3 regions of the Sphingobacterium sp. 1.A.4 genome follow, and region 3 is predicted to be linked to each of the others. Evidence: riboswitches for the same ligand, from Rfam matches in the RefSeq annotation. Region 3 holds a riboswitch; each other region holds the start of a gene.
The links. A riboswitch is a leader RNA that binds a small molecule or an ion and turns the genes downstream of it on or off. The one in region 3 is predicted to bind S-adenosylmethionine.
Positions count from the first base shown of each region.

Region 1: another riboswitch for S-adenosylmethionine. It lies ahead of CRJ00_RS09520 (O-acetylhomoserine aminocarboxypropyltransferase/cysteine synthase family protein); the one in region 3 lies ahead of CRJ00_RS11605 (5-oxoprolinase).
Region 2: another riboswitch for S-adenosylmethionine. It lies ahead of metE (5-methyltetrahydropteroyltriglutamate--homocysteine S-methyltransferase); the one in region 3 lies ahead of CRJ00_RS11605 (5-oxoprolinase).

Region 1 covers NZ_PEAZ01000056.1:14,552-17,833, forward strand. The annotation lists gene CRJ00_RS09515 (homoserine O-acetyltransferase family protein) at 1-195, opposite strand, end outside; gene CRJ00_RS09520 (O-acetylhomoserine aminocarboxypropyltransferase/cysteine synthase family protein) at 234-1,541, opposite strand; SAM riboswitch class I at 1,739-1,851, opposite strand; gene CRJ00_RS09525 (hypothetical protein) at 1,963-2,394, opposite strand; gene dapA (4-hydroxy-tetrahydrodipicolinate synthase) at 2,744-3,282, opposite strand, start outside.
Region 2 covers NZ_PEAZ01000041.1:180,050-183,331, reverse strand. The annotation lists gene metE (5-methyltetrahydropteroyltriglutamate--homocysteine S-methyltransferase) at 1-1,678, opposite strand, end outside; SAM riboswitch class I at 1,750-1,849, opposite strand; gene CRJ00_RS05965 (TonB-dependent receptor domain-containing protein) at 1,990-3,282, opposite strand, start outside.
Region 3 covers NZ_PEAZ01000066.1:25,038-28,319, reverse strand. The annotation lists gene CRJ00_RS11610 (DUF2891 domain-containing protein) at 1-1,063, shown strand, start outside; gene CRJ00_RS11605 (5-oxoprolinase) at 1,141-1,404, opposite strand; SAM-I-IV-variant riboswitch at 1,462-1,555, opposite strand; gene CRJ00_RS11600 (hypothetical protein) at 1,882-2,562, opposite strand; gene CRJ00_RS11595 (helix-turn-helix domain-containing protein) at 2,685-3,282, opposite strand, start outside.

The DNA of each region.
Region 1 (3,282 bases), on a different contig from region 3:
TTCCTCTTCACCGAATAATCCTGGCCACCAATCAAAAACATCAGAATTGGCCGTCAATGCGTGGCAAACCCAAATAACATTGGATTTGTCGGCATTCAACTCACCATAAGTATGATAAGCAATCTGAATATTTGGCAGTTTCTTCCCACTTTCCAGTGGGAATTCCTGTCCATATTCGAATATTTTAAGACTCATGTGCTCTAATTTATGCTTACGCTAAGACCTATTAGGATCTATTTAATCTTCTGAAATGCTTGTTCCAAGTCTGCTTTGATGTCATCAATATGCTCAATACCTACCGACAAACGCAATTGACCTGGTTGTACACCTGCTTTTACCTGATCTTCAGCACTCAATTGTTGGTGAGTGGTAGCCGCAGGATGGATGATCAATGATTTAGCATCCCCAACGTTTGCCAAATGGCTGATCAGCTCTAGGGAATCAATAAATTCATTGGCTTTCTCTACGCCGCCTTTAACGGTGAAGGATAATACGGCACCATAACCATTCTTCAGGTATTTCTGAGCATTTTGATGGTATGGGTGGCTTTTCAATCCCGGATAGCTTACTTTTTCCACCTGTGGATGTGCATCCAACCATTGGGCGATCTCTAAGGCATTGTCCACATGGCGTTGTACACGTAGGGAAAGGGTTTCTAATCCTTGCACCAATAACCAGGAATTGAAAGGAGATAGGGCAGGGCCAAAATCACGAAGGCCTTCTACACGAGCACGGATCGCAAATTGGATGTTTCCGAAAGGACCGTTTTCACCGAATACCTCCGAGAACACCAAGCCATGGTAGCCTTCGGAAGGTTCAGAAAATTGCTTGAATTTTCCATTTCCCCAGTTGTAGTTACCACCATCCACGATCACACCGCCGATGCTAGTTCCATGTCCACCGATCCATTTCGTAGCGGATTCTACTACAATATTAGCACCATGCTCCAAAGGTTTGAACAGATAACCGCCTGCACCAAAGGTATTATCGACGATCAACGGAAGGTCATGTTTTTTGGCAACAGCCACAATTTTTTCAAAATCGGGAATGTTATAGCTTGGGTTACCTATGGTCTCTACATAGATCGCTTTGGTTTTATCGTCGATCAAAGATTCGATCTTATCGGCATCGGTATCCTCCGCAAATCTCGCTTCGATACCTAATCTTTTGAAAGAAACCTTGAATTGGTTGTAAGTACCTCCATATAGGTTAGCACCCGACACAAAATTATCTCCTGATTCCAGGATGTTGGTTAATGCGATGAATTGGGCTGCCTGTCCAGAAGCCACCGCTAATGCAGCAACACCTCCTTCCAACGCTGCGACTCTTTTTTCGAATGCATCGGTGGTTGGGTTCATGATACGGGTATAGATATTTCCGAACTGCTTTAAGGCAAAAAGATTGGCTCCATGTTCTGCATTTTCAAATACGTATGATGAAGTCTGGTATATAGGTAAAGCTCTTGAACCGGTAGTAGGATCTACTTCTTGGCCGGCATGAACCTGTAAGGTTTCAAATTTAAAGTTTTTATTTTCTGACATGATTTTTTGGTTTTAAATTAAAATTAATGGGTTTTTCAGGCATAAGGCTGTCCTTACGGTAGTCGTCTAAAATGGTCATGTTTTTCCCTTTTGCCTTTGAGAAAGGGAATGTATAAACATACCGACGACTAACGCATTCGCGTTATACAGCAAGCTTGAAATGTAGATTTTGATGATGTAATTGTCATAGTCTATTTCATTTATATGCTCCTAAGCATTATTGCTTCGGACAGGAATTGGCACCTTTTCAATCACGTTGAAGGTTGCCAGTGGGTCATAGAGCCAGTCTCTCGCCACTTCTTTATAAATCAAGACCATTCAGAGAAGGGTATTGATTAGGGTACTACTATTGAAGTACGTCGCAAATATAGGGTGTGAAATCAATATTTGCAACGTTTTACCTAAAAAAAATTGAAGAAACCTAAAATCCTCTAGGTTTTGCTTCGCGGATTTCGACTACTTTATCGACGATATAGCGGGTGTTTCCACGCCATGGAATAACGCCGTGGTACTCTTTATAGTGTAGGTCGAAGGATTTTCCAGAATTGCTTTCCAGGATTTGGTAAATGGAATCATTGGCAATGGAGAATTCAAATTCATTGCTGGAAAGACCGGCGCCTGTTGATTGGGTCCTGATTCCTTCCTGGATGAGTTTTCCTTCGTAGGTTTTGAAGATATTGCCTTTTTTGACCGCGTAGTTTAATTCGCCGGATTTGACACCTTCGCCGAATACAAAGAAATATTTAAAGAAGATGGCAATGGCAATTCCTGCGAATAATACCAAAAAGAACCATCCTAGGATTTTCTTGAACATGGATTTTTCTTGTTTAGGGGGTTGGTTTGAAGTTTCCATAACGATGTTTTTTTCTTATAGGGTTGTATGTGTGTCTTAAAGTGTTGTATGTTGATAGCACAAAAAGAATACCTAAAAATAAGAAACTTGGTTGAATTTTCGTCATTGCGAGGAGCTTTACGTCATTGCGAGGAGGCACGACGAAGCAATCTTTGGACTTTGACATCCTGAGCAGCCTTTGTCATCCTGAGCGTAGTCGAAGGATCTGTACGGGTACCACATGTAGATGCTTCGACTTCGCTCAGCATGACATGGCTGAAGATTGCTTCGTTCCTCGCAATGACGGGTAGGCGTAATTACGTGTTCCTCGCAATGACGCGAGGCGCAATGACGTGTAGCCTAAATCCCCTTACCCCAATACCGCCATCTCTTCATCAATCAACTTCCTTGTCCCATCAGTAACAGGAACCAAAGGCAACCTCACATTATCCTTTCCAAATCCTTTCCTCTCCAAAATATACTTCACCCCACAAGGATTTCCTTCTACAAAACAAAGATCTGTAATCCTCAATAACTCCTGATGAATCGCTCTTGCTTCTTCAAAATTACCTTCCGCACATAAATGCGCCAAGGTTGAAACCTTATTCGGATACGCATTACCCACCACAGAAATAATCCCTGCAGCTCCCAACGCCATCATCGGAAGTGTCACTGGATCATCCCCAGAAATCAATAAAAATCCTTCTGGCTTATCCCTCAAAATCTCACTGAACTGCGCAAAATTCCCGGAAGCTTCTTTCGTCGCTACAATATTCGAAAAATCCTTTGCCAAGCGTACTGTTGTCGCCGGACTCATATTACTACCCGTCCTTCCCGGTACATTATATAAAATAATTGGCAATTTTGCTGCTTCTGCAACCGCTTTATAATGCTGATAAATCCCTTCTT
Region 2 (3,282 bases), on a different contig from region 3:
TCAATGATTGTGCGTAAGCAGACCAACGAACAGTCATATCTTCAGGACGGTAAACATCACCATAAATAATCGGAGGTTTCACACAACGAGAACCGTATGATTGAACCCAACCGTTTTGAGTAAATGCATAACCTGCTAATTGCTCTCCGAAGTATTCCACCATGTCGTTACGCTCAAATTCACCATGTACCAATACATCGATATCCAATTGCTCTTGTAAACGGATCGTTCTTTCTGTTTCTTCAGCAATTTCTTTATCATATTGTTCTTGGGAAATAGCACCTTTTTTCAAGTCAGCTCTCCATTTACGAACATCTTTAGTTTGTGGGAAGGAACCGATTGTCGTAGTTGCATAGTCAGGAAGATTGAACTTCGCTTTTTGCGCTTTTTTACGATCGTTGAATTTAGAAGTACGTGTAGCGTCTTCATCAGTGATGTTGCTTACACGGGTTTTAACTTCTGGTTTGTGGATCAATGGAGAAGTACGGCGGCTTTCGTTTGCTGCTTTGTTGGCTTCGAAACGTTTTTGTGTTGCTGCATCTACTTCACCTTCTGCCAATACCGCTAAGTCTTTTACTTCAGCTAATTTCTGTTTAGCGAACGCTAACCAGTTTTTAACTTCCGCAGGAAGAGACTCTTCGTTGTTTTCGTTGTCCAAGTCAAAAGGAACGTGCAATAGAGAAGAAGAAGGAGCAACCCATACACGGTCTTTTCCTAATTTCTCAACTGCTTGGTTGATTTTTGTCAAGGATTTTTCGTAATCATTTTTCCAAATGTTACGGCCTTCAACCACCCCTAAGGAAAGGGTTAGGTTAGCAGGAACTTTCGCTAATATAGAGTCGAGTTGATCTTCACCACGAACTAGATCCAGGTGAAGCGCGTGTACAGGAAGTGCCAAAGCAGTATCTTCGTTGTCACGTAATGCCTCGAAATAAGTTGCAACGATTAATTTGATGCCTTTAGCTGCTGCTGCAAGTTTTTCGAAAACACTTGCGTATAGCGCACGGGTAGCATCGTTGATATCCAAAGCTAAGAAAGGCTCGTCGATCTGTACGTATTGAGCGCCAGCATCAGCCAATTTTGCTAAGATTTCTTCGTAAACAGGTAATAAACTATCGATAAGATCGATACGGTTGAATCCAGCTTCTTTTTCTTTACCTAATAATAAGTAAGTGATTGGGCCGATGATCACCGGTTTAGTTTCGATACCTTGTTGTTTTGCTTCATTGTATTCGCTTAGGAATTTCTCTGAAGTCAATTTGAATTCTTGGTTTTTAACGAATTCAGGAACGATATAGTGGTAGTTTGTATCGAACCATTTGGTCATTTCCATAGCGGTCACATCGACACCACCTTCTTGGAAACCACGAGCCATCGCGAAGTATAGGTCTAAGTTATACTGGCGATCGATTTTGTTCAAAAGGGAGTTGTAACGAGCAGGGATAGCGCCTACAGTTAAGGATAGGTCTAATACTTGATCGTAGAATGAGAAATCGTTAGAAGGGATCAAATCGATGCCTGCATCTTTTTGAGTCTTCCAATTGCCTTCACGGATTTTCAGTCCAGCTTGCAATAATTCTTCCGCGCTGATTTTTTTTGCCCAGTAAGCTTCATTAGCTTTCTTTAGCTCGCGGAACGCGCCCACACGTGGGTAACCTAAATTGTTCGTTAATAACATAAAGTATTGTACTTAATTAATTTTTACTAAAGTCGTTTGCTAAGAGAAGGCTCCTAAGGATTAGTGAGTCCAGCTTATCGTTCCTCTTTAGAGGTAGAATGTAGCACCTTGTCAAGGGACAGGTTGCTAAGGCTTCATCGGGTCTAGTCCCTCTGCCTTTCTCTATAAGCGGTGCTAAGGTAGGGATAAGATTTTATATTAACAAAAAAATATTTCTATATCTTTCATTTATCCCCTGCTAAAACAGAAAAAGCCCCCAGCTTTTACACCAGAGGCTCTTCATGCTATTACTTAATAAATATTTTACCTTTTTACTTAATATGGTATCTGATACCGGTATAAAACATTCTTCCTACTATCGGACCCCAAACTAAATTCGTGTCGAAATTAGCTCCAAACGGGTTGTCATGTGCCAAGATCGGATCTTTTTGGAAGTAGTTGCTCAGGTTCTCACCACCAACATACACATCAAAATTCTTGTTCTTTCCAAATGTTCTGCTCACCTGAGCATTCATCGTAACATAAGCATCTGATTCCGTTGCCAATTGATACGCCTCTGGATTACCTACCGTACTTGGAAGACGTTTCTTGCCCACCACATTCAAGGTATAATCAAAACTCCATCCCGAATGTAGGTTGTAGGCCAAGTTCATGAATCCACGGTGTTTTGCTGTCAATGGTTTCTGTAATTTTCCGGAAGTATATTCGGTCTGTACATCCAACATACGGTATGCAAAACGTGCTTCGAAGTGCTGTGCCGGCATGAAACGGAATTCTGCCTGAACACTGTTCGAATAGGATTTGCCATCCAGATTATAGAATGCTACTTCTCGTGGGTTTTCGAAATCAACCACGACCTGGTTTTGGAAGTTGTTGTGGAACAATTCTAACGATAAGCCAGACTCACGACCGAACAATTGGAAGCTTTGGTCAAATGTAAAGCCTGTATTCCAAGAAACCTCTGGTTTTAATCCATAAGCTGCTTCACCAGACACCAATTGGGCCAAGTCTTTAATAGTACGGCTGGATGCAAAAATACCTAAGTTCTCTGCAAAAACATTCGCTGTACGTTGTCCACGTCCTGAACTGATGCGGAAAGTGGTTCCTAAGATAGGCTCATAACGCAGTACCGCCCGTGGTGTGGTGAACCAACCATATAGGTTATTGTAATCCTGGCGGATACCCAATACCGCATCGAATTTCTCCGAAGGGCTAAAGGTATATTCTAAGAATGCACCCGCAACCGATTCTTTTCTTCCGAAGTTATAATCGTAATCATTTGTGCTGTTCACACGGCTTAACTGCTCATCCATATCATCATATTGGATGGATGCACCCACTTTGTATTTATGGGTCACATCGGAAATGATATCCTGGAACAATAAGTTGGCATACATGGATTTCTGCTCACTGTCGTAAGCATTCAATCCGAAGAAACTTTCCTGTTTATAGCGGCTTGCTGATAATTGTAGACCGATACTACGATGTTTGTTGGTCGGGAATACATAACCTAGTTTACCAAAACCTTCAATACGCTCGTTTTTGAAGCCCAAGCCATATTGGTTGGTCGTAAACTTGTCGGTGTCTTCATTGAAATCGATCTG
Region 3 (3,282 bases):
TACATTTTTGTTTACAGCCTGTCAAAACAACCAACAAAAAGAAGAGCCGGCGAACGTTGAAGAGATCAAATTGAATGCAGATATTGCCAAATCTATTTTTTCCTTACCTACCCATTGTTTACAGATCGAATATCCGAATAAATTAGGCCAGGTTATCGGATCGGATGCCGATCTTAAAACCCCAAAATCCTTACGGCCGGTTTTCTATGGCTGTTTTGATTGGCACTCTTCGGTTCATGGCTATTGGTCGATCGTCAAGTTGATGAAAGAATTCCCGGAATTGGATACCGATGGTGCCATTAGGAAGGTATTGAATGCCCATATTACACCGGAAAATGTACAGGTTGAAAAAGCCTTTTTTGAAGATAAGAACAACCTGAATTTTGAAAGGACCTATGGATGGGCATGGTTGTTCAAACTGCAGGAGGAGTTACATACCTGGGAGGATGCCGACGCCAAAAAATGGGAACAAGCCCTACAGCCATTAGTGGATCTTTTGGTACAGCGTTACATGGAATACCTTCCAAAACTGGTCTATCCTATCCGAGCAGGACAACATGATAATTCTGCATTTGGACTATCCCTTTCCTTAGATTATGCTAAAACAGTTAACAATCAGAATTTTATAAAAAGCATATCTGAGAATGCAGAGCGTCTTTACCATCAGGATAAAAACTGTAACCTGGCTTATGAACCTTCCGGATATGATTTCCTATCCCCTTGCTTAGAAGAAGCCTTTCTGATGAGCAAGATCATGGAGAGTTCGGCCTATGATGCTTGGTTGAAGACTTTTATGCCCGAACTTTATGATAGCAGCTTCAAGCTTGAACCTGCCATTGTAAAAGATCGAACCGATGGAAAACTGGTGCATCTGGATGGCTTAAATTACAGTCGTGCTGCCTGTTTGAAAGGTATTGCCTTAAAACTTCCAGCACTAAAACACCTGAACCAAATAGCACATGCGCACGTTGCTTTCTCCATCCCAAATATATCCAAACAGGATGATTATATGGGAACACATTGGCTGGGTACTTTTGCCCTTTATGCGCTATCTATAAAATAAGTGAGCTATCTATAAAATAAGTGAATAGTTATTAAAAAAACGGCAGTAAGTCGTTGACCTACTGCCTATAGAACATGTTATGCATCCAGGGGAACTAATTTATTAGCCTCGAGGCGGACGGCCACCCGCTGGATTTGCGTAAATCCATCCAAACTATGGATAATTGCAGATAGATCTATGCCTCGTTTAGAGAGAGTCGTTAATAGTGCACTGCGAAAGGCAGTTTTACTGCTCCCCCAGTTAGATTGTACTAAATCATTGTTCAATACCACCAATTCTTGGGTACTGTAATGGTGGAACTGCTCCACTAAGTGTTGTTGAAATTCTTTTGTGTTTGACATACAATTCTTGTTTAAAAATTAAACCATCCTTGCATCCAGAAATTTTGGGGTGTTGTTCCTTTTCGTTTATTTTGGTAGGAAACCCGTATTATTTCACCACCGCGGTGTCTACACTCGGTTGGTATTGCTTTTGCAATTCTGAATACTCTACAAAGTTAGTAGATATTATTGGGATTTCAAAAAAATTTTTTTTTTGATTATGGTATGGGTATAAATGCGTCATTGCGAGGAGGCACGACGAAGCAATCTTCCCGTCATTGGGAGGAACGAAGCAATCTATGGACTTTGTCATCCTGAGCATCGTCGAAGGATCTGTACGAGTATGTCATGCTGAGCGAAGTCGAAAGATCTGTACTGGGTACCAAACGTAGATGCTTCGACTTCGCTCAGCATGACATGAAGGAAGATTGCTTCGTTCCTCGCAATGACGAGAAAGGTCAAAAATCTATCATCTATCATCTATCATCTAAAATCCCCCTACTTCTTCTCCGTAAAATAAAACTCCAACGTCTTATCCTCAGACCTTAATTTTAATTCATAGCTTTCCTGAGATTGAATCTTAACCAATTTACCAGTTTCCTCAAAATCCACCTGATCCATATCCTTGGAAGGTTTATGATTACTGCTCATATGTTTATTCAATGCCACCACAATATTACCATTCTGATTATTCAGCACCTTAAACCATCCGAAACCCGCCTTTCTAGCCACTCGTTCACCCGGTTCCATCTGCTCATATCGACCATAATACATATCCCCTGCCTTTGGTTCTTTCAAAAGTGCGGTATATTCCGCAGGAATCGGTTTAGCTGGTTTTAATGAATCATAAGCCATATAGCCAAAGAATCCGACCACAGCCAGCATCATGATATAGCCAAAAATTGTAGGCTTCATGGTATGAGGAGCAGCGGGCACCAATTTTTCTTTTTCCAAAGCAAAGACTTTCATTTCGTTCGTCCATTTACTTTTTGAAATCCTCTTATTCGTAGTGCTATCCAAATAAACTGCTCCTGCTTTCTTGGTATATCCGGTAAAGAAAGCGGTGGCTGTATAATTTCTATAATACACCAAAACCATCGGATTATTACCGTTAACCGGATTTACTAAATGATCTGCAGCAAATGCAGCTTCCTCTAATTGTCTTACTGATATAAACATATTAATGATTTTATGATTCGCTTCCTAAAGGTAAACCACATCAATTGTTTATACTAAGAAAGGCTTTGTTGAATTATATAATTGCGCAAACCAACCCACCCACAGTCCTAATACACAAACACTTATCGATCCTCTTTCAAATAATCCAAAAATTGGGAAGGTGTAAATCCTGTACTCTTTTTAAATGCCTTGCTAAAAATACTATGGGAAGAAAACCCACTTACTTCCGCCAAATAGCTGATTTTATATTGTTCGAATTTAGGTTCGTTTTTGATCTTTTCAATAATATATTTAATCCTTAAGCCATTGATATAATCATTGAAATTCATCTCTTTATAGGTATTGATCAGTTTGGAAAGGGTAATGGTATTCGTTTCCAAGTGGCTCGCCAAATATGAAAGGCTCATTTTAGGATCGGTAAACAATTCTCCTTCCTCAAACAATCGAAGTTTTTCCAAAAGCCTAATACTTCGCTCGTCTGGCTCTATTGGTTCTACAGGTTCTGAAGCATCAATTTCCACTGCAGGTTTTTCTTCCACGCGTATTTCTTTCCTCGGTTCAGTTTTCTCCCGTTCCAGTTTGTCCATGTACTCCTCGATCCTTCTTTTATTCTCTTTATGCATGCGTCTTTGATAAATAACATACACAGTCAAGAGGATAATCAACACCGCAAGCCCGATCAATACATACCGTAAATTTGAATTCACCTTCGTTTTTTCC